Regions from separate parts of the Actinopolymorpha cephalotaxi genome, predicted to be linked through region 3. Evidence: riboswitches for the same ligand, from Rfam matches in the RefSeq annotation. Region 3 holds a riboswitch; each other region holds the start of a gene.
The links. Region 3 has a riboswitch for cyclic di-AMP ahead of FHR37_RS08295 (LysM peptidoglycan-binding domain-containing protein). Riboswitches for the same ligand answer to the same signal wherever they lie in the genome.
Positions count from the first base shown of each region.

Region 1: it holds a riboswitch for cyclic di-AMP, as region 3 does, so the genes downstream of both, FHR37_RS07250 (C40 family peptidase) here and FHR37_RS08295 (LysM peptidoglycan-binding domain-containing protein) in region 3, are expected to answer to the same signal.
Region 2: it holds a riboswitch for cyclic di-AMP, as region 3 does, so the genes downstream of both, FHR37_RS28695 (C40 family peptidase) here and FHR37_RS08295 (LysM peptidoglycan-binding domain-containing protein) in region 3, are expected to answer to the same signal.

Region 1 is NZ_JACBZA010000001.1:1,607,126-1,614,066, reverse strand. It holds gene FHR37_RS07260 (M48 family metallopeptidase) at 23-1,288, opposite strand; gene FHR37_RS07255 (gluzincin family metallopeptidase) at 1,668-3,074, opposite strand; gene FHR37_RS07250 (C40 family peptidase) at 3,171-4,190, opposite strand; cyclic di-AMP (ydaO/yuaA leader) riboswitch at 4,201-4,375, opposite strand; gene FHR37_RS07245 (hypothetical protein) at 4,589-4,906, opposite strand; gene FHR37_RS07240 (NYN domain-containing protein) at 5,063-6,385, opposite strand; gene FHR37_RS07235 (phosphotransferase family protein) at 6,473-6,941, shown strand, end outside.
Region 2 is NZ_JACBZA010000001.1:6,428,741-6,435,681, forward strand. It holds gene FHR37_RS28660 (aldo/keto reductase) at 51-1,013, opposite strand; gene FHR37_RS28665 (Gfo/Idh/MocA family protein) at 1,137-2,180, opposite strand; gene FHR37_RS28670 (AAA family ATPase) at 2,245-2,637, opposite strand; gene FHR37_RS28675 (hypothetical protein) at 2,781-3,014, shown strand; gene FHR37_RS28680 (alpha/beta hydrolase) at 3,124-3,891, opposite strand; gene FHR37_RS28685 (hypothetical protein) at 4,071-4,226, opposite strand; gene FHR37_RS28690 (amidohydrolase family protein) at 4,524-5,213, shown strand; cyclic di-AMP (ydaO/yuaA leader) riboswitch at 5,418-5,580, shown strand; gene FHR37_RS28695 (C40 family peptidase) at 5,589-6,728, shown strand.
Region 3 is NZ_JACBZA010000001.1:1,846,329-1,853,269, forward strand. It holds gene FHR37_RS08285 (anti-sigma factor) at 1-434, opposite strand, end outside; gene FHR37_RS08290 (sigma-70 family RNA polymerase sigma factor) at 431-1,033, opposite strand; gene FHR37_RS08295 (LysM peptidoglycan-binding domain-containing protein) at 1,289-1,978, opposite strand; cyclic di-AMP (ydaO/yuaA leader) riboswitch at 1,983-2,133, opposite strand; gene FHR37_RS08300 (metallophosphoesterase family protein) at 2,597-3,778, shown strand; gene FHR37_RS32370 (ATP-binding protein) at 3,825-6,668, shown strand; gene FHR37_RS08310 (GNAT family N-acetyltransferase) at 6,696-6,941, shown strand, end outside.

The DNA.
Region 1 (6,941 bases), 240 kb from region 3:
GTCGTCTGATGCCATCGACGGCTCACTCGGTGGTGGCCATCGCGGGAACGGCCGGCAGGCCCTGGCGCCGCGACCACGACCGGATCAGCGCGATCCGCTCCGGCGCGGTGGGATGCGTGGCGTAGAAGACGTACAGCACCGGTGCCGGGGTCAGGTCGCTGCGATTGGACACCGCGAGCCAGCGCTGCACCTGGGCGTACCCCTGCGGGTCCCGGGTCAGGTCGAGGGCGTGCACGTCCGCGCTGGCCTCTATCCGCCGGGAGATCGCGTTCTGCAGCGGCAGGCTGGCCTGCATGCCGATCGCGGTGAGGGCGATCACGAGGGCCACCACCCGCGGGTCGGCGGCCGACCTGAGGCCGGCCCGCCGGCGCAGCCGGGCCGAGTCCAGCAACAGCGCGAGCGCGACCATCCCGGACGCCACCCCGACCGCGCCCACCACGGTCCCGCGCAGCACGTCGTTGTGCTTGGCGTGCCCGAGTTCGTGCGCGACGATCAGCCGCACCTGGTCCGGGGTGGCGTCGGTCAGCAGCGTGTCGTAGACGACGATCCGGCGGGTGGAGCCGAACCCCGACACGTAGGCGTTCAACCGGGTGGTGCGCCGGGACTCGTCGGCGATCAGAACGTCGCCGACGGGCACGTGGTCGCGGGCGGCCAGGTCGAGCAACTCCGTGCGCAGCTGCCCGGGAGGCATCGGGGTGAAGTGGTTGTAGAGAGGTTCGACCAGAACGGGATAGACGAACGACCCGGCCACCACCATCCCCGCGCCGATCGCCGAGCCCAGCGCCCACCACCAGCGCGGAAAGGTCCGGACCAGGGCCAGCATGCCGACCAGCAGCACGGCGGTGACCGCGAACGTCACCCCGAAGGCGATCGCGGTGTCGCCCGCCCAGCCGGCGTAGCTCTGCGTGGACACCCCGCTGTCCCGGCGGACGTTCTCCAGCCACAGGTCGAACGGCAGCACCAGGATCCGTACCGCCAGAGTCACCGCGAAGGTGCCCAGAACGACCCGAAGCCACCACCGTCGTACGCGGGGCAGCAACGCGCCGGCGATCCGGGCGCCGGTCCTGGTCAGGCCGAGCCATGCCGAGACCACCAGCCCGGCCAGGCCGGTGAGGTACGCCGGAGCACGCACCAACTGCTGGAACGCCACACTGCTGGCGATCTCGGTCCGGTCGAAGTCCTCGGTCAGCGGCGCGGTCGACGTCGGCAGCAGCGTACTCGTGCGAGCCCACGGGCTCCACGGCGTGGTGACCAGGACGAGTAGGACGAGCCCGGCCAGCAGCGCCACCAACACGACCGTCGCCGACCGTCTGTCAATCCCTGGTTGACAACAGTCCGCCTGGTGACGCGCAGCCGTCCGGCCACGCCCGATCTGTCGCGGACGTACGGAATCCGGCCGAGGTACGGATTCCCGTAGCCGCACGTTCCCCCGTCGACGCACGTTTCCCCCAACGCACGCTCCGAGCCCGGCCGGCTAGGTCCCTGCGGCCCGCGGTCTCGCCACAATCCTCACCCCGTCGTCAGCCGGTCGCCGCCAATTCGGCCAGCCGGTCCGGCAGTAGGCCGGTCGTTGCGCACCGACCGTTGCCCGGCGCGCGGCAGCCGGTCGTTGTCAATCGGCGGTTGTCAAATCGGTCGTTGTCAATCGGTCGTTGCCAGCCCGGCGGTCAGTCGTCGTCGCTGTGTTCTCGTACGTACGCACGCCATCCCTGCACGAACCGGTCGGAGGAGGTGCCGAGGACGCGCCGATAGACGCGTTCCTGGTCGGCCTTCGTCCGGGCACCGTCCATCGCGACGTAGAAGCGCAGCAGCGTGGCCTGGTCCCAGTGGTACGCGACGTAGCGGCAGGCCGTCCACGCCGACTCGTACGCCTCGTCCAGCGCCCTGGCCCGCGGGTCGAACTCCGCGCCGCTCGGCAACGCGTCCGGAGCACCGCGACGGTGCACGTCGCGAAGGAACTCGTGGGCGATCACCGCGGACGGCAGCCCGGACCGGTGGAAGCCCACGTAGTCGGCGAAGCCCTCCGACAGCCACACCGGCATGCCGCTCACGGTGGCGTGCGACGCGACGTGGGTCGCCTCGTGGGTGAGGACGACGAGCCGGCCGAGGCTGCCGATCTGGTCGAACGTGTGCGGGTTGACCACGATGTGGGAGGCGAGGGCAGGATCGGGCCGTCCGACCGAGGTCGTCACCGCCGCCACCGCGGTCTGGGTGTGTGAGTCGACCCCGATCAGTCGTTCCATCTGCGTCTGGCTGGGTGGCACCAGAACGACGACGTACTGGTCCCACCTGCGTCCCCACACCTCCGACACCCGCCGGACCGCGAGATCGGCGGTGCGCGCGAAGCGGCGAAGCTCGTCCCGGCCGGCGGATCCCGCCACCATGCTGTGCTCGCCGTGAACGACGTCGATCCGTTCGGTCAGCCACAACGGCAGCGACGTGTCGGGCCCCTGCCCTTCCCGGTCGCCGGCGAGATAGCTGGCTCCGTCGCGGTCGACGAACACCATCCGCAGCGTGGTCCTCCACGGCTGGGTGTCGCCGGCGGCGAGCCGGAAGGACAGTTCGGCCGAGGCGACCCAGGCGGACGGCCCGAGTGCGGCCCGCCGGGCGGGAGCGAACCCGCGCGTGTCGACCACCGGGGTGCCGAAGTGCACCTGGCGCACCCGCATCCGCTGGAGGTTGTCGAAGGTACGGGCGGCTGTCGCGGCGAACGCACGGGCCCGCGGGTCGACCGTGGCGAGGTAGGCACGCCTGTCACCTGACCGGATCGCGGCGGCCTGCCGGCCGAGCAGGTCCTCCGCGACGGCGACGCGCTGGGCGGTGAGGTGTCCACTCCGTGCGGCGAGCGTGGGCCGGACCGCCGGGGCGAGGTCGCCGGCACCGCGGGTGGCGCCGCGGGAGTCCAGTGAGCCGACCGCGGACGGAACAGCCGATCCGGTCATCACCGCCACGGTGGACGCGAACACCCCGGACACCAGCAGAATGCCGGCGACGAGGGCGGCGAGGGTCCGTGCCGCGAACCGTCGGCGTGGAGCGGCCCGACGGCGTACCCGCTGCGCAGAGTCGCCGATCACACCCGCATCGTACGGAAAAAGCTCGCCGCCTCTCCCGCTGAACGAGGAGAGGCGGCGAGTGGACAGCTTTGTGCCGTACGAGGATTCTGCGGGACCCTATCCGGGTCGCACCGCGCCGGCGTACGGCATGTATCGCATCGGGAGGTATTCGACACTCTTGCCCGGGCGGGGCGCGTGCAGAACCATGCCGTTTCCGGCGTACAGGCCGATGTGGTGCCGGTCGGAGTAGAAGAGCACCAGGTCACCGGGCCGCAGCTGCGAACGCGACACCTTGGCCGACATGGCGTACTGCGACCTGGATGAGTGCGGAAGGGACACTCCCGCCGCCTGCCAGGCCATCATCGTCAGACCGGAACAGTCCCAGCTGCTCGGGCCAGCGGCACCGAAGACGTAGGGCTCGCCCAGCTGGGCACGGGCGAACGCGAGCGCGGTGGCACCCCGGCCGCTGCCGGACGGAAGCGGAATGCGCTCCTGCCCACGGGAGGGCCGGTCCGCCGCCTGCTCGCGTGCCTGCACCCGGCGCCGCTCGGCGGCGGTGAGCTGGTTGAGCACGGTCTTGGCCTTGGCGACGTTGGCGTCGGCCTGCTTCTTGCGGGCCTTCGCGGCGTCACGCGCGTCGCGGAGCCGGGCCAGCTCCGCCTGGCGGGCCGCCTTCTGCTCCGACAGCCGCTTCTGCTCGGACTGGAGCTGCAGGAGGAGATCCCCCTGCTGTCCCGCGAACGCCTCCGCAGTGCTCATCTGCGCGATGTATTCCTTCGGGTCCTGCGCGACCAGCAGCTGCACCGTGCTGTCGACGGCACCCGCGCGGTATTCGGCAGCGGCGAACTGGCCGATCTGGCCGCGCATCGAGTTCAGCCGCTTCTGCTGCCGGGCGACGTCGACGTCGAGCTTGCCGAGGCGGCGGTCGATGACCTTCGTCTGGTCGTTCAGCTCGTTGGCCTGCTCGGCGGCCTTCTCCGCCTGCTCGTACAGATCGTCGACCTGCTTGCGAACCTGGCCGATGTCGCGGCGGGGTTCTGCGTAACTGGCCCCGGGGACCGCGGCGACGAGCGCGACGGTGGCGGTGCCGACGGCGAGCAACGCGCGCCCGGGTGGGCAGGTGCGGCGATTGGACATCGGGCGGTGAGCCTCTTCTCCTCGGACGCCTACCGGGTCAGCTGACGGGTTCGGGCCAGGAAGCCGCCCTACGGAGGTCCTGCCGATCCACGTGACCACGTGATCACGTGACCGCCAAGGCCGCCGATTCACCCCGGGAAACCTGGGTCCCCGGCTCTCCTCCGGGTGTCCGGCGGAGACTAAGCGGGTGCCCGCGCCGACTGGGTAGCCGACTTACGCAGAACGGACACTTCGGGCGGCACTGTAGTGAATCGCACCCGAAGCTTTCAAATCCTGCCGACATGTCGCGTACAGGTCCCACGGAAACAGGGCACCGCGGGACCGGTCACGCCGACACGCGGTGGTTGCCGATCGTGGCGACTTCCGCACTCCTCGCTTCCGATGGCGTCCCGGACCGGTCACCGGGCGGCCGAGACGCCGCCCCGATGCGGTGTTTCCGGCTCCGCCAGCCACGGTGGGTGGTCCGGCGACCAGAGGCCGGATTCGGCCAGCACCCGCAGTGCCTTCCGGTCTGCCTCGTCGAGCTCGAACCCCACCTCGCCGAACTCCGGCGGGGCCACCCCCGACGCGTCCAGCCACGCCGCGTCGACCGCGACCGGCACCACCTCCGCCCCCGCGGGCCCGACGGGCTCGACGCCCACGGGCTCGATCGACGAGGGTGGCGCACCGAGAACGACCCCGACCACGCAGTCCTCACAGCGACGCTTCCGCACCACGCAGCGATCGCACTGGATCCGCATGCTGCCCTCCGTCCGTCTCCTCGGCGGCCGTTCGCCCGGCACCTGATGGCGCCTGTCTCGCGTCCGGCTTTCGCCGTTGCCGGAAACGTTAGACACGACCACCGACAGTGCCGCCGAACGAGCACACGGGGGTCAGCGCGCGAGCAGGCGCACCAACGCGTCGGAAGCGATCGGGCGGGCGCCGGAGCGGCGTACCCCGTCCGCGATCTCCCGGTCGCTGGACACCACCACCACCGGACGCCCCTCCGGCTCGGCCGCCACCAGCTGGCGGATCACGTCGTCGGCGCTGACCCCGGCCGGGCTGAACCGGACACGCACCCCTCTCGGGGTGTTCAGCTGCGGCGGCACGGCGAGCTTCGCCCCGTCGAAGACGCAGGTCACCTCGGCGCCGGTACGGGCGGCCACGCCACCGAGCGCGGTCACCAGCCGGGTGCGCTGGGTCTCCAGCGGCAGGGTCGGCCAGGCCGTCTTGGTCACGTTGTAGCCGTCCACCACGAGGTGGACCTGGGGCACGGTGAGCAACGTCTCCAGCGGAATGACGCCCTCCGGCCCCGACGGCAGCCCTCCGGCCGCCGCCTCCCTGGCGGGCACCGAGTCGGCCGGGCGCGACTGCGTGGGCGGCAGTGCGAGCTCCCGGCGCAGCCCCTGCGCCGCGTCCACCAGCGTGTCCAGCAGCAACCGCAACCGGACGCTGGCCAGGTCACGGCCCTCCCTCGCGGAACGACGGTTGACCTCGATCGCCGCCTCCGCGTCCGCGATGCGGGTCCGCAGCCGGCGCAGCTCGGCCTCCGCGCGGGCGGTGTCGGCTGCCGCGTCCTCCCTGGCCCGGGCGGCCAGCTCCGCCTGCCGGGCCGCCTCCTCCTCCGCCGCCCGGGTGCGCTCACGGGACTGGCGCAGGGTGCGCCGCAGAGTGGCGTTCTCCTCCTTGAGCGCGGCGAGCTCGTGCCGGCGCCGGTCGCGTTCCTGGCGTACTCCGGCGCGCGCCTCCGCCACCTGCTCCCGCAACCGGGTGAGCGACTCGGACTCGCGCTCACCGGCCAGCGAGGCGGTCTCGCGTTCGAGCTGGTCGAGCACCTCGCCGACGACGCTCTCCCACCCCTCCGGTCGCAGGACGTACGCCGTGGCGGCCACGTCCATCGGATCGACCGCGGACGGTCGGCGGCCCTCGGTCACCGCCGCGGCGAGATCGGGCACCAGGGTCCGGATGCGGTCGGCCACCCGGGCCCGGAAGTCGGCGTCGGCGTCGACGGCCGCCGCGATGGGGATGGCCGCCAGCCGGGCGCGCCGGCCCGGGGCGAACCGGGCGAACGGCCGCAGAGCAGAGGGCACCTCGTCGGCGGTCAGCTCGCCGAGAGTGTCGGAGGCCATTCCGACGACCCGCTGCCGCACCGGCTCGGGCAGCGGCCGGCCCAGGTCGTCGGGCGGGTCCTGCGACGCCGCTGCTCCGTTGCTCACGGCTGCGAGCGTATCGGCGCACCAGCCGACTCGGGCCCGACTCCCGGCCCCGCCCCCGGCCGAAGACCGTACGGGAGAATGCCCGCCATGCGACCTTTGCCACACGGTTACACCAACCGCACCGTCGGCGACGGTTCGGTCGTGGTCAAGGAGTACGCCGGTCCGGACGCGCGGGGCCGGCGGCGCCGGGAGCAGATGGTGCTCGACCGCCTGGCCGGCACGATTCCGTTGCCGCCGCTGGTTTCCGCCGGCGATCTCCGCCTGACGACCGGCTTCGTCCGCGGAACCCACGGCCAGGACCTCCTCGCGCCGAGCGAGCCGCCGCACCGGGCCGCCGCCGTGCTCGCCGCCTGCGGGCGCACTCTGCGGGAGATCCACTCGGTCGATCCGGCGCGCCTTTCCGGCCTGCCGACGTCGGACGGGGCGCCGGCCGTCCCCGATCTGCCCGGCGGCACCGTCCTCGTGCACGGCGACTACGGGCCGAACAACCTGCTCCTCGACCCCGCCAACACCGCCGTCACCGCCGTACTCGACTGGGAGTTCGCCCACCTCGGCT
Region 2 (6,941 bases), 4.6 Mb from region 3:
AAGGGCCGGGAGGCTTCGATGGTGCGAGGAACCCAGTCAGGTACGGCGACCTACCAGGCGTAGTCCTCGGGCGCGGTGCGGTGACCGGGGAAGATCTCGTTCAGCCGGTCGAGCGCCTTGTCGTCCAGCCGGACGTCCAGCGCGCGCTCGGCGGCGTCGAGCTGCTCCATCGTGCGCGGCCCGATGATCGGCGCGGTCACCGCGGGCTGTGCGAGCAGCCAGGCCAGCGCCACGTCACCGGGCTCGTGACCGAGCTCGGCGGCGAGGTTCTCGTACGCCTCCAGCTGCGGCCGGTGCTTCTGGATCGCCTCGGCCTGCTGGCGGCGCTTGCCCTCGTTCTCCTTGCGGAGGACACCACCGAGCAGCCCACCGGCCAGCGGCGACCACGGGATCACGCCGAGGCCGTAGTGCTGGGCGGCGGGGAGCACCTCGAGCTCGACCGCGCGGGCGAGCAGGCTGTACTTCGACTGCTCGCTGACCAGGCCGACGAAGTTGCGGCGAGCCGCCGCTTCCTGGGCCTGGGCGATGTGCCAGCCGGCGAAGTTGCTGCTGCCGACGTAGAGGATCTTGCCCTGCTGGACGGCCACGTCGAGGGCCTGCCAGATCTCCTCCCACGGCGTCTGCCGGTCGATGTGGTGGAACTGGTACAGGTCGATGTAGTCCGTCTGCAGCCGCTTGAGGCTGGCGTCGAGCGCGCGGCGGAGGTTCAGTGCGGACAGCCGGCCCTCGTTCGGCCAGTCGCCCATGTCGCCGTAGACCTTGGTGGCCAGCACGGTGCGCTCGCGGCGGCCGCCGCCCTGCGCGAACCAGCTGCCGACGATCGTCTCGGTGTTGCCCTTGTTGTCCTGACCGCCGTAGACGTTGGCGGTGTCGAAGAAGTTGACGCCCTTGTCGTGGGCGGCGTCCATGATCGCGTGCGAGTCAGCCTCTGTCGTGTGCGGCCCGAAGTTCATCGTGCCCAGGCAGAGGCGGCTGACCTTGAGGCCGGTACGACCGAGGTGAGTGAATTCCATGCTCTCCATCCTGTAAGCCGGGCGGACAGCCGTCCAACAGCAGAATCCGCTGAGTTTGAGCACCCAGACCGATCAATCGGGCGTACGGCCGGGTGCCGGGTTGCCGGGTTGCCGGGTGCCGGGTCAGCTCAGGCCGCCCACGCGCGTGGCGTTGGCCTGGGCGGTCAGGGCCAGCTCGGTCGCGGTGAGGACCAGCTCCTGCGGAATCGCGGTGTCGCCGCGCCGCACCACGTCGTCGAGGATGGCCGGGAAGTACGGCAGCTCGACGTCGTCGCTCTGGAGGTACTGCGTGTCCTTGCCGTTCACGAGGAAGAGGTGGTCGCCGCCGGGCCGGCCGAGCAGGTCGATGTTCTTGCGTACCTCGAGGTAGCCCTCGGTCCCGAGCACGGTGAGCCGGCCGTCGCCCCAGACCCCAAGCCCGTCAGGGGTGTACCAGTCGACCCGGGCATAGCCGTGGGCGTGCGGGCTGCGCAGGACGACCTCGCCGAAGTCCTCGAACTGGGGGTACTCCGGGTGGGCGAAGTTGCCGACCGTGGACGACACCACCTCCGCGCTGGTCGAGCCGGTCAGGTAGAGGAACTGGTCGACCTGGTGGGAGGCGATGTCGGCGAGGATCCCGCCGGCCAGCCCCGGGTCGAACGTCCACGACGGTCGGGTGTGCGGCCGCAGGTGGTGCGGGCCGGTTCCCATGGTCTGGACGACCTGGCCGATCGCGCCCTCCTCGATCAGCCGACGGGCGTGCACGGTCGCCCTGGACGCGGTGCGCTCGGAGAACGCCACCGACCAGAAACGTCCGGTCTCGGCCACCGCGGTCCGCACCTCGGCGAGCTGGTCCAGGGTGATGGCGCCCGGCTTGTCGGTCACCACGTCCTTGCCGTTGCGCATCGCCGCGACCGCGATCTCGGTCCGGCGCGCGGGGACGGCAGCGGTGACGATCAGCGCGATGTCGGGGTCGGTGAGGAGCTCGTCCGCCTCGGCGACGCGGGGGATGTGCGGAGCCCGCTCGGCCAGCGCCGCCGTGTGCGGGGTGTCGGTCTCACTCCACAGCCCGGCGCACTCCGCACCCGCCCCGATCAGGCCGTGCACGAGGCCGAGGATGTGACCGTGGTCGAGGCCGACGGCGGCGAACTTCAACGGCTTTGTCGTACGGGAGTCGGTGCTCGTCATGCGTCCACCATTCCACGCCGGCCGCGGCGGCCGGGAGTCCTACCGAACGGAACGCCGCCGTCGGTCAGCGGACTGTCCGCAGCGCCGCCGCGAGATGGAGGGTGATCTCGCGGCGGCAGATCTCAGCCGGCCGGGTGGTGTCCACCACCATTCGTACATCGGTACGAGGCTGGTAGTGGCGTGCGGTCCGGCGAACTTCCTCCCAGTCTGGATACGACCATCCGGGCAGGTCACACCTCCGAGATTCCACTCGCCGTCGGTGTTCCACGGTGTCCGGGCACGCGGTCTCGATGACGAGGTGGCGGGCGTACGCACTCAGGCCGTTGCGGCGCATCGCGTTCTCGATCTCGTCGATGCGCAGCCACACCGCGCCGCTGTGGTCGGCAAGGTGCCGCGCCAGGGTCGACTTGCCCGTCCCGGGCAGGCCGCCGAACTCGACAAGGGTTCCCGCGGTCATTCGACCACCAGCCTTTCGGTACGACCCGCGACCTCAGCGCGACCGCAGCCCGCAAGGCCATCGTGGAGCAGACTTGTCGTTTCTGGCATGCGGAGCGCGTCGTCCTACGGCCCCTCTTCGGTCTGGCCGCGGTGGACCGTGAGGTGGCCGTCAGGCTGGCCGAACGTGAGAAGTGGCGAGGTGACCAGTTGGCGAAGCTACTCGGCCGGCTCGCCGCGGAGAAGGACGCCGAGGTGGCGATCGATCCGGTATCCGTTCTTGCCGGAGTCGTCGCGGTTACCTCGTTCCCCATGTACGACGCGTTGGGCGTCCTGGCCGACGACCCCGCACGTGCGGCCGGGCTGGTGGAACACCTGGTGATCAGCCTGACCGGCTGAACGCAAGGAAGGATTGACAGTCGTACGAAGACGCACATACGGGAAGACGTCTCGCGACGAAACGCGCGGGATCACCGGCAGTGCTCGGCCGAGCGGTCAGGGCTTGCCGTCAGGACAGCGGCAGCCAGCGGAGTACGTCCTGGATCTTGCGGTCCCACAGACCCCACTCGTGCTCGCCGGGCTCGAACTCCACGGTGACGGGCACATCGAGGCGGCGCGCGGCGTCCACGAACGCGTGGTTGTGGGCCATCAGGCCGTCCTCGGTGCCGCACGAGACGTGCAGGGCCGGGAGTTGCTGCCCCGACTTCGCCCCCTGCTCGAGCAACCACAGCAGGTCGTTGTCGGTGCCGCTCACCTCGTCGCCGAAGACCCGGTCGATGAGTTCGGGGCGGTTCTCCCGCATACCCGGGTTGGCCACGTCCAGCGCCCCGGACAGGCTGGCCGCCGCCGCGAAGCGTTCCGGCTGGCGCAAGGCCCACTTGACGGCGCCGTACCCGCCCATCGACAGGCCGGCGACGAACGTGTCCTCCCGCCGGTCGGACACCCGGAAGAACCGGCCGACGAGCGACGGAAGCTCCTCGGACAGGAACGTCCAGTAGCGGTTGCCGTGCGCCTCGTCGGCGTAGAAGCTGCGGTGCACCGCCGGCATGACGACGGCGAGGCCGAGCGTGGAGACGTAGCGCTCGATGGACGTACGCCGCAGCCAGATGGTGTCGTCGTCGCTGAGGCCGTGCAGGAGGTAGAGGACGGGGGCACCGCCTTCGCGGGCCGCGCCGGACATCCCGATCTGGGTGGTCGTCTCCTGCGGCAGAATCACCGTCATCGAGGTACTGAGCTGGAGTGCCTCGGAATAGAAGTCGCAACGCATCAACGCCATGGGCGGAGATCCTTCACTGTGGCCGGAAAACGCATCGCCGGCAGCCTTCCCGATGGAAGGCTGCCGGCGCAACGGCCGAACCCGGCCGCCCCGGGCGCGGTGTGCGCGCGGGGCTGCCGGTTGGCTCAGAACCTGTCGGAGCTAATGGAACCGCTCCGGGCCAGAACCGGTGTTGCGGGTCAGAACCAGACCTTCCGGCCACCGACCGGACGCCCGATGGCGCCGAGGATGAACAGCACCACGCCGATGACCAGCAGGATGATGCCGATAGTCGAGAGGATCGAAATGCCCAGGGCGAAGCCCAGGATCGTGAGGATAATGCCGAGGATGATCACAGTGACTGCCTCATCTTTTCTAGGGGGTCACCGGGCGGGCGGCTATCCGATCCGCACCGGGGTTTTCGGTGCTGCAGCGTAGCGGTCTTCCGGGGCTGTGTCCGGGAACCGTTTCCGTACCGTGATCAAGTCTTCGTCAATGGCCGCAATACGACGTCCGGATGTCACGCCGTAGCCAGACGTGCGCACACTGTGCTTCGGTGAGAAAACGATCTTGACGCCGGAGTCCGGGTCGGGGCGACCAACCGGTTCGGGTTCTCCCGGACAGCCACCGCCCTGGGCACCGGCTACCGCGACGTGATCGACATCTTCGACGCCGCCCGCGCCGCCCGTACGCCCACGTTGTTCGGCGCGACCACCCTGCTGCGGGAGGACACGTCGCTGGTGACGGACCGGCGGGTGCGGACGCTGTACCCGCCGTGGAAGTACGCCGGACTGCAGGCCACCGCGCGGACCGCGCGGGACACCGACCAGACCGTCGCGCGGGAGAACCTCGCCCGGCAGGTGGCGCAGGTAGCGGCGATGCTGCGCGGCGGCGGGGTGGTGATCACCGGCACCGACTCGCCGATCGCGAACCGCGCGGTCAGCACCCACCTGAACCTCCGCGCGATGGTGAAGTACCCCGTCTCGCCGTACGACGCGCTGACCACGGCGACGAGGGCGCCGGGTGAGTTCCTCGGCGAGCCGCTCGGCACCGTGCGCCCTGGCACGTACGCCGACCTGGTGGTGCTCGGCGGCGACCCGCTCGCCGACATCACCGCCGCGGCGGACGTACGCCAGGTCATGTGCAACGGCGAGCTGTTCGACGTCGACGGTCTCCTCGCACCGTTCGTGTCCGGCGCGGCCGGCGAGCGCCTGCGGGCGCGGTCCCGCCCTGTCAGCCGGCTGGCCGACCCGGTGCCGGACCCGCCGGCGAACCGGCGGTACTGGTGGCACGACCCGCACTACGTCGAGGAGAGCCGGCACACCTGCTGCCAGGAGTCGTGACCCTGTGACCCTGTGGCCTGGCCGTTCGCCGCCGTGATCCCACGACGCGGGAACAAATCTTGCGAAATGTCGAATCTCCGGACAACTTCCCGGGGGTGCCGGTGTTGATTGATCACGGACCGGTCACTATGGTCTCCATCAGATATCTGTCCAGTTTGAGTCGGCCGTCCCGGTCGGCGCAGATGTCTCGCTTAGTCCCTGTTGGGGTGATCCACGACGGATCAGCTCTGCGGGGAGCCGGGGAACCACGTGTTTTCTGGGGTGAATCGGCAGGCGCGACGGTCGCAGGTTGGCCGCCGAGCTCGCCGTAGGGCAACTTCCCGGCCCGAACCCGTCAGCTCACCCGGTAGGCGTTGAGGAAGAAAGGCACCGCCTGTGACAACCCGCAGGGCCCGTTCAGGGCGCGCGTTGTTCGTCGTCGGCACCACCACCGCGACGTTGGCCGCCCTGGTCGCGCTCCCCGGCTCGAGCAGCTACGCCGACCCGTCCACGCGCAGCATCGGCGAGGTGCGCCAGCAGGTCGACGCGCTCTACGAGAAGGCCGAGAAGGTCACCGAGCAGGCCAACGAGCTCGGCGACAAGATGACGGCCATCAACCGCCGGGTCCGCACCCTCGACGCCGACGTCACCCGCCAGCAGCAGCGCGTGAGCGCTCTGCGTGGCGACATCGGCCAGTTCGCCGCGGCTCAGTACCGCGCCGGCAACGTCGACATGACCGCCCAGCTCGCGGTCTCCAAGAACCCGAACGAATACCTCGCCCGGATGCGCACGGTCAAGGTCGTGGACGCACAGCAGGGCGACATGCTCCGGCAGCTGCAGGAGGGCCAGAAGCGGCTCGCCGAGCAGCGCGCGGCCCGGTCGGCGGAGCTCGCGAGCTACCGCGAGGCCAAGAGCCAGGCCGACGCCCGCCGGAAGACCGCGGTGCGCAACGCCGCCGAGGCGAAGGCGCTGCTCGAACGCCTCACCGCCGAGCAGAAGCGGCGCATCGCGGCCGCCGAGCGCGCGGCCCAGGAGAAGGCTGCCCGCGAGCAGGCCGCGCGGGATCGGGCACAGTCCCGTTCGAACCGCAGCACCGGCGGCGGTGGCCGCAGCACGCCGAAGACCGACATCCCGTCCAACCCGGGTCCGGCACCCGCGCCCGCACCTGCACCCGCGCCTTCCGGCAGCGGCCGCGGCGCGACCGCCCTGGCGTTCGCCAAGGCCCAGCTCGGTGAGCCGTACGTCTTCGGTGCGGACGGCCCCAACAGCTGGGACTGCTCCGGCCTCACCATGGGCGCGTGGAGAGCGGCCGGGGTCTCCCTGCCACACTCGTCGCGCTCGCAGTACGCCATCTCGACCAAGATCTCCAAGTCCCAGCTGCAGATCGGTGACCTGGTGCTCTTCTACAGCGACCGTCACCACGTGGGCATCTACGCGGGCAACGGCATGGTCATCCACGCGCCGCGCCCCGGCAAGACGGTCGAGTACATCAAGATGAAGTACATGCCCTACGCCGGAGCGGTGCGGCCCGGCTAGGCCGCGCACCTCTCCGCGCCCCCCGAACCACGACAGGCGTTGATGCCGGAACCCCCCGCTGGCGTCAGCGCCTGTCGTGCTGTCCACGAACATCTGCGTTCCGTTCCCCTTCGGTCACCCTGCGACTGCCGCAGCGATGACTTCCGGCGACGTCGACGGTCCTTACACCGACACGTTCGGACCGCCACCGCCCGGCCACAACCGGGTCGCCCG
Region 3 (6,941 bases):
GCGGCGGCCAGGGCGAGCAGTCCCCGCCGGCGAGGGCGCCGAGCGCGGTGGCCGTGGGTGACCGGCTGGTGCCGGCTCTCGGCAGCCGAGGAGGTTTCGCCGTTCGTGGTTTCGCCGTTCGCGGAGTCGCCGTCCGGGCCGGTGGGCCGGACGGTGGTACGTCCGTTGCCGGTGTCGGGAGCCGCCTCCTGGCCGGTGGTCCGGATCGCGGCCAGGACCCTGGCGCGCAGCTGCTCCGGCGGCTCGGTGGCGGTCGCGGCGGCGAGCTGGGCCGCGACGGCGGCCAGCTCGCGTACTTCTCCCTGACAGCTCGAACAGGTGGACAGGTGGGCCTCGAACTCGCGCAGCTCCGGCTCGGGCAGCGCGTCGAGCACGTACGGCGCGGTCAGGGAGTGCAGGTCGGGCACGTCGGGGAGGCCGGGAGTCGTCGTCATCGCGGCGCTCCCAGCTCGAAGGTGCCGATGCAGTCGCGGAGCCGGGTCAGCCCGTCCCGCATGCGGGTCTTGACGGTGGCCAGGTTGGCGCCGAGGACCTCGGCGACCTCGCGGTAGTTGTACCCCACGTAGTAGGCGAGGGTCACCGCCTGCCGCTGCAGGTCGGTGAGCGAGCCCAGGCAGCGGCGGACCTGTTCCTGCTCAAGGCTCGCCGTCACCTCCTCGACCACCTGGTCGTACGCGGGGGAGTTGTCGCCGGCCGCGGCCCGGCGTTCGCGGTCGGTGGAGGCCTGCTCCGACCGCACGCGGTCGACCGCGCGGCGATGGGCCAGCGTGCTCGCCCAGGTGCGCACCGAGCCGCGGGAGGGGTCGAACCGGGACGCGGTACGCCAGATCTCGACGAACACCTCCTGGCTCACCTCCTCCGCGAGCGAGGGGTTGCGCAACACCCGGCAGACGACGCCGAACACCTGCGGGGCCAGCAGGTCGTAGAGCGCGCCGAACGCGTCCTCGTCTCCCCGGGCCACCCGGGGGAGGAGGTCGTCGGCGGTCGGCGACGTGTCACCCACCGGTCGCGGTGGTCGGGGTGCGTCGTTCATCGGGTCCATCTTCGCGTGCACCGTCGCCCGCGCGACGCGGCGGGGGCGCGGCGAGCGTCGCGTCCGGCCTGCTCGGGCGGCGTTTCGTGCAACATGACAGGCAACATACCGGGCAACGGCAGGTCAAATGATCCGAACGGCCGACCAGACGGGAGCGCCCCGGCTGCAGTGCAGCAGCCGGGGCGCTCGCCTGGTCGTGCCTGTGGTGCGGGGGTACCGGGGTGTACGGGTGCATCCCGGTGAAGCCGGGAGGACTCAGCCGAGGCGGAGCTTCTCGTTGGGGAAGATCAGGTTGGGGTTGCTCCCGACCAGCTTCCGGTTGAGGTTCCACAGTGCCCGCCAGCCGCCGTCGACGCCCTGCGCCTGAGCGATGGTGGACAGGGTGTCGCCGGACCGGACGACGTACCTGGCACCGGACACCGCGTGCCGGGAGTGCGTGTGCGTGTGCCGGCTCACGATCTTCGGCCGGGAGGTGCCGCGCGAGGAGCGGGAGCTGTGCTGCTTGCGCTCCTGCGTCTGGGCGCGGGTGTTGGGGCTGCCGCCCTTGTCGCCGGAGCCGAGGCCGAGCTTGGCCGAGCATGCCGGCCAGGCGCCCCAGCCCTGCACGTCCAGGACCTTCTCCGCGATCTCGATCTGCTGCGACTTGGTGGCGTAGTCGGCGCGGGAGGCGTACTTGCCGCCACCGAAGCCGGTCCAGGTCGAACGGGTGAACTGCAGGCCGCCGTAGAAGCCGTTGCCGGTGTTGATGTGCCAGTTGCCGCTGCTCTCGCACATGGCGAGGCGTTCCCACGTGTTGGTGCTGGCGGCGTTCGCCGGAGTGGCGGCGGCAGCCATCCCGACCATGGGGACAGCGGCGGCGATGCCGGTGACGGCGGCGGTCTTCGTGACGCGCTTGGCGACGGTGTTCGTACGACTGGCGCCGCGGTGCTTTGCCTGATAGGCCATGAGTGTGTTCCCTCCCGTCGCCTGCGGAGTTAGCTGTCGGATTCGGGCGAGAGGAAGTGCCCGGCCGCTCGAGGCGGCTTCACCCCAGGACCCGTTGCCGGGTCCGTATGTGGTTCCTCCGTCTCCGCCCGATGGAAGTACCGGGTCTGACGACACCGCCGGGCGGAGCTAGGCGAAGCGGGTCGTAGCCGCCCCCCTGTCGGCGCGACCGAGATGGACTGTACGGCGTGATCGTTTCGTTGCCAACCTGATCCAAAGGATTCACCGAAGTCGCGACCACGCTTTGTTTACCACGATGAAGTGTGCAGCCGACGGCCGGCGAACAGGCGGTGAAGCCGTGCCCGAGGACGGCGCTTCCGCTGTCGGACAATGGCAAACCTGCTGGTGACAGCGTTGCCGGCGACGTCGTTGAGGCCGCGGCGACCGCGGCCGCGGAGGCGGCGAACGACCTGCCGGTCAGGCGGTGGAAGAGGCTCGCGACGCAGCTCGTGCGAGGGTGACAGCCGGCCGAAAATTCCTGTCCTGGCCGACGGGAATCACTCCCGCGGCCACGGCTTTCGCGGTCTCCGCGTGGCGAACGGGTGTTCGGGCGCGGGTCTCGCTAGCGTTCGGGACACGATGCCCGACACGACGCCCCACACGACGCCCGGCACCACCATCAGGTTCCTGCATTCCGGCGACTGGCAGCTCGGGATGATGCGCCGGTTCCTCGGCCCGGAGGCCCAGGCGCGTTACGGCCAGGCGCGCGTCGACGCGATCGAAAGCATCGGCGCGGTGGCCGCGCGCACCTCCGCCGCGTTCGTCGTGGTGGCCGGTGACGTGTTCGACGCCAACCAGGTCGACCGGAAGGTCGTCCTGCGGGCGTGCGAGGCGCTGCGGGCCGTCCCCTGCCCGGTCTACCTGCTGCCCGGCAACCACGACTCGCTGGAGCCGGGTTCGGTGTGGGCGAGCCCGATGCTCGCCGCGCACCTGCCGTCCCACGTCGAGGTGCTGCGCGACTCAGTCCCCCGTACGCCCGCGCCGGGTGTCGAGGTCGTCGGTGCGCCGTGGCGCACCCGCCGGCCACTGCGCGACCCGGTGGCGGACGTGCTCGACGCCGACCCGCCCGCGGCGGGCGGGCTGCGGGTGCTCGTCGGCCACGGGCAGGTGGACAGTCTCGCGCCCGACGTCGGCGAGCCCGCCCTGATTCGCCAGGACCCGCTGGAGGAGGCGATCGCCGCCGGCCGGATCCACTACGCCGCACTGGGCGACCGGCACTCGCGTACGTCCGTCGGCGAGTCGGGCCGGATCTGGTACGCCGGCACTCCCGAGCCCACCCGGCCCGAGGAGGAACACCCCGGCGACGTGCTGCTGGTCGAGCTGGCCACCGGTCCCGGCGGCTCCACCTGCACCGTCACCCCCGAACGCGTGGGCACCTGGCGGTTGCTCTCCCAGGTGGTCGAGGTCGACGGCGACGCCTCACTCGACGCACTCGACCGCTGGCTCGGCGAGCAGCCCGACAAGGCGCGCACCGTGGTCCGCCTCGGTGTACGCGGCGCGCTGCCGGTCGCCGGGCTGACCCGACTGGAGGTGCTGCTGGACGCGCAGACCGAGGTGTACGCCGCGATCCAGCGATGGCGCCGGCACTGGGACGTCGGCGTGCTCCCCGACGACCGGATGCTGGACGACCTCCCGGTGACCGGTCCGGCCCGGGCCGCACTGGAGGAGTTGCGGCACACCGTCGCCAGCGGCAGCGACGACGCGGCCGAGGCCGCCGACGCACTCGCGCTGCTGCACCGGCTTGCCGGGGGAGCGGCGTGACGGTCGGCGTGACGGCCGGCTTGACGGTCGGTTCGAGGGGAGCGGCGTGAGGCTGCACCGGCTGACGCTGCGCGACTTCCGCGGGGTGGCCACGCGCGACCTGGACTTCGACGAGGCCGGCGTCACCGTCGTACTCGGCGACAACGAAACCGGCAAGTCCTCCATCCTGGAGGCGCTCAGCCTGCTGTTCGAGCTGCCGGACGACTCCAAGGCCGGGAAGCTGAAGGCGGTGCAGCCGGCCGGCCGCGACGTGTCCAGCGAGGTCGCCGCCGAGCTGACCCTCGGCGGGCAGCGGGTGCACTACCGCAAGCGGTGGTTCCGCCAGCGGCTCACCGAGCTCCGGGTCGACCCCGGCGGGCACACCTGGACCGGGCGCGAGGCGCACGACGAGGCCGCCAGGCTGTTCGCCGCGCACGTGGACGGGAGTCTGTGGGCGGCGCTGGTCGTCGGCCAGGAACACGCACTTGCCGTGCCGGCGGCGGGATCGGTGGCGGCGGTGCTCACCGCGCTGGACGAGTCCGCGGGTGGCGAGGTCGACCACGGCGCGTCGGTGCCGCTGGTCGCGGCCGTCGAACGCGAGTACCAGCGCTACTTCACCCGGACCGGCCGGCCCAGCGGCGACTACGCCGAGGCGATCAGCCGGCGCGACCAGGAACGCGCGCGGGTGGCGGACTCTCAGGCGTTGCTGGCCGAGGTCGAGCAGGACGTCGCCTCGGCCGAACGCCTGACCCGCGACCGCGCCACGATGAGCGCCCGCTCCCGCGAGCAGGAGGCCCGGGTCGCGGAGCTCTCCGACCGCCGGCAGTCGGCGGAGGAGCTGGTCGGCCAGGTCGACCGGCTGCGCCGGGACGCCGAGTTCGCCGCCGCGCAGGTCGAGTCGGCCCGGGCGGAGGCCGAACGCCGGGCCGCGCTGGTCGAGGAGGTGCGGGAGCGAGACCGTGCGGCGACCGAGGCGGAGGACGCACGGCTGCGGACGGCCGCGGCGTTGCGGGCCGCGGAGCAGGAGTGGGAACGCGCCACCGCCGCACTCCGGGTGGCCAGGGACGAACAGGCCGCCCGGCGGGCGGAGGTCCGCCGGCTCGACGCCCACCTGTCCTGGTTGCGGGACCGCGCCGACCTGGCCCGGTTGCGAGAACGGCTCACGGCGGTGGAGGAGGCGCGGGAGCAGGAACGCCGTGCCGCCGCCGCACTCGACCGCGCGAACGTCGACGAGGCCGCGCTGGAGGCGGCCGAGACCGCGCACGTGGACGTGCTCGCCGCCCGGGCCGCGCTGGCCGCCGGCGCGCCGACGATGGTGGTCCGCCGGCTCGGTGACGCCGGCGTGGAGCTGTCCGGCGTACCCCTCGAGGAGGCCACGGTCGAGCGGGAGGTGACGGTCGACCGGGACACCACCGTCCGGGTGCCGGACGTGGTCGAGGTGACCGTACGACCGGGTACCGGCGCGGCCGAGCTCGCCGCCGTGGCCGCGAGTGCCGAGGACGCCGAACGCCGGCTGCTCGCCGAGCTCGGCCGGCCCGACATCGGCGCGGTACGGCAGGCGGCGAGGTCCAGGGTCGAGGCGGAGCGTGCCCTGACCGTCGCCCGCGAGGTCCTGACCCGCCGGCTGGAGGGACGCTCGTTCGCCGACCTGTCCGCCGCTCATGACCAGCTGCTGGCCAGGGTCGCCGACGACGAGGCCGACGACATCGCTGAGGACGTGCCTGAGGACGTCGCCGAGGACGTCGCCGACGACGAGACCGACGGCGGGTCCGACGACGAGCACGTCGGCGACGGAGTCGACCGCGCGGCGGACGCCGTGGCCACCCTCTTCGACCCGGAGCCGTTGCCGGTAAGGGATTCCTCGGCTGTCAAGGAGTCCTTGACGGTGGACGAGCCGACGGCTGTCAAGCAGCCGTTGTCAGCGCGGACACCGTTGCCCGGTACGCAGGAGAGCACCCGGGAGGCACTCGGACGGGCACAGGCCGAGGATGTCGCCGCGGCGAAGGTGCTGGCCGGCGCGGAGGCGACCGAGGCGGGCGTTCGTACGGCGTTCGAAACGGCGCGGGACGAGGCGACCGAGGCGCGCGTTCGCGCCGAGCAGGCGGCCGAACGCCGCGCCGACGCACACGCCACGCTGGACCGTGCTCGTGCCCAGCAGGGCGACGAGCTCCTCACCGCCGCGGTGGACAAGGCGATGCAGGAGGCGGCCGCGATCGCCGCCGACCTCGCCGAGGCCGAGGACGCGGTCTCGCGCAGCGGGGCCGGCGAGCTCGGTGAGCGGCTGGCGGAGGCGACGACGCTGCGCGCGCAGCTGGCCGAGCAGGTCGAGCACCTGCAGGACGAGCTCAGCCGGGTCGAGGGTGCGCTGGAACGCGCCGGCGCGCAGGGCCTGGCGACCGCGGCCGATCGGGCCCGGGCCGAACTCGCCCACGTGGAGGAGCACCACGCCACGCTCGAACGCCGGGCGCTGGCCGCCGCCCGGTTGCGGGAGACGCTCGAACGTCACCGGGCGCAGGCCCGCCTCCGGTACGCCGCGCCGTTGCGCGACCGGATCGAGGCGCTCGGCCGGGTGGTGCACGGACCGTCGTTCGCCGTGAGCCTGGGCGCCGACCTGGAGGTGGAGGCTCGTACCGTCGACGGGATCCGGCTTCCGGTGTCGTCGCTGTCCACCGGTGCCCGCGAACAGCTCGCCACGCTGGTCCGGCTCGCCATCGCCGGCCTGACCGCCACCGACGGCAGCGGCGTCCCGGTCGTGCTCGACGACGCGCTCGGCTGGTCCGACCCGGGCCGGCTGCAGGCGATGGGCGCGCTGCTGGCCCGCGCCGGCGCCACCGGGCAGGTGATCCTGCTGACCTCCGCTCCGGACCGCTACGTCGGGACCGTTCCCGGCGCCCGGGTGGTGCGGATCTAGGCGCGCCGTGCGCCTTAGGGTGGGCGGGTGAACGACGCCGTCCGGCTGGTCCGGGTGACCGAGGCCCACAAGTCCGTCCTCGCCAACCTGCTGCAGCTCTACCTGTACGACTTCAGCTCCCTCAGGGACGTCGAGCTGTCCACGCACGGGACCTACCCCTACCGCTATCTCGACCACTACTTCGTCGAGGCCGGCCGCGAGCCGTTGTTCATCCTGGTGGGTGACCGGCTGGCCGGGTTCGCACTGGTGCGGCACGAGGGCGGAACGAATGTC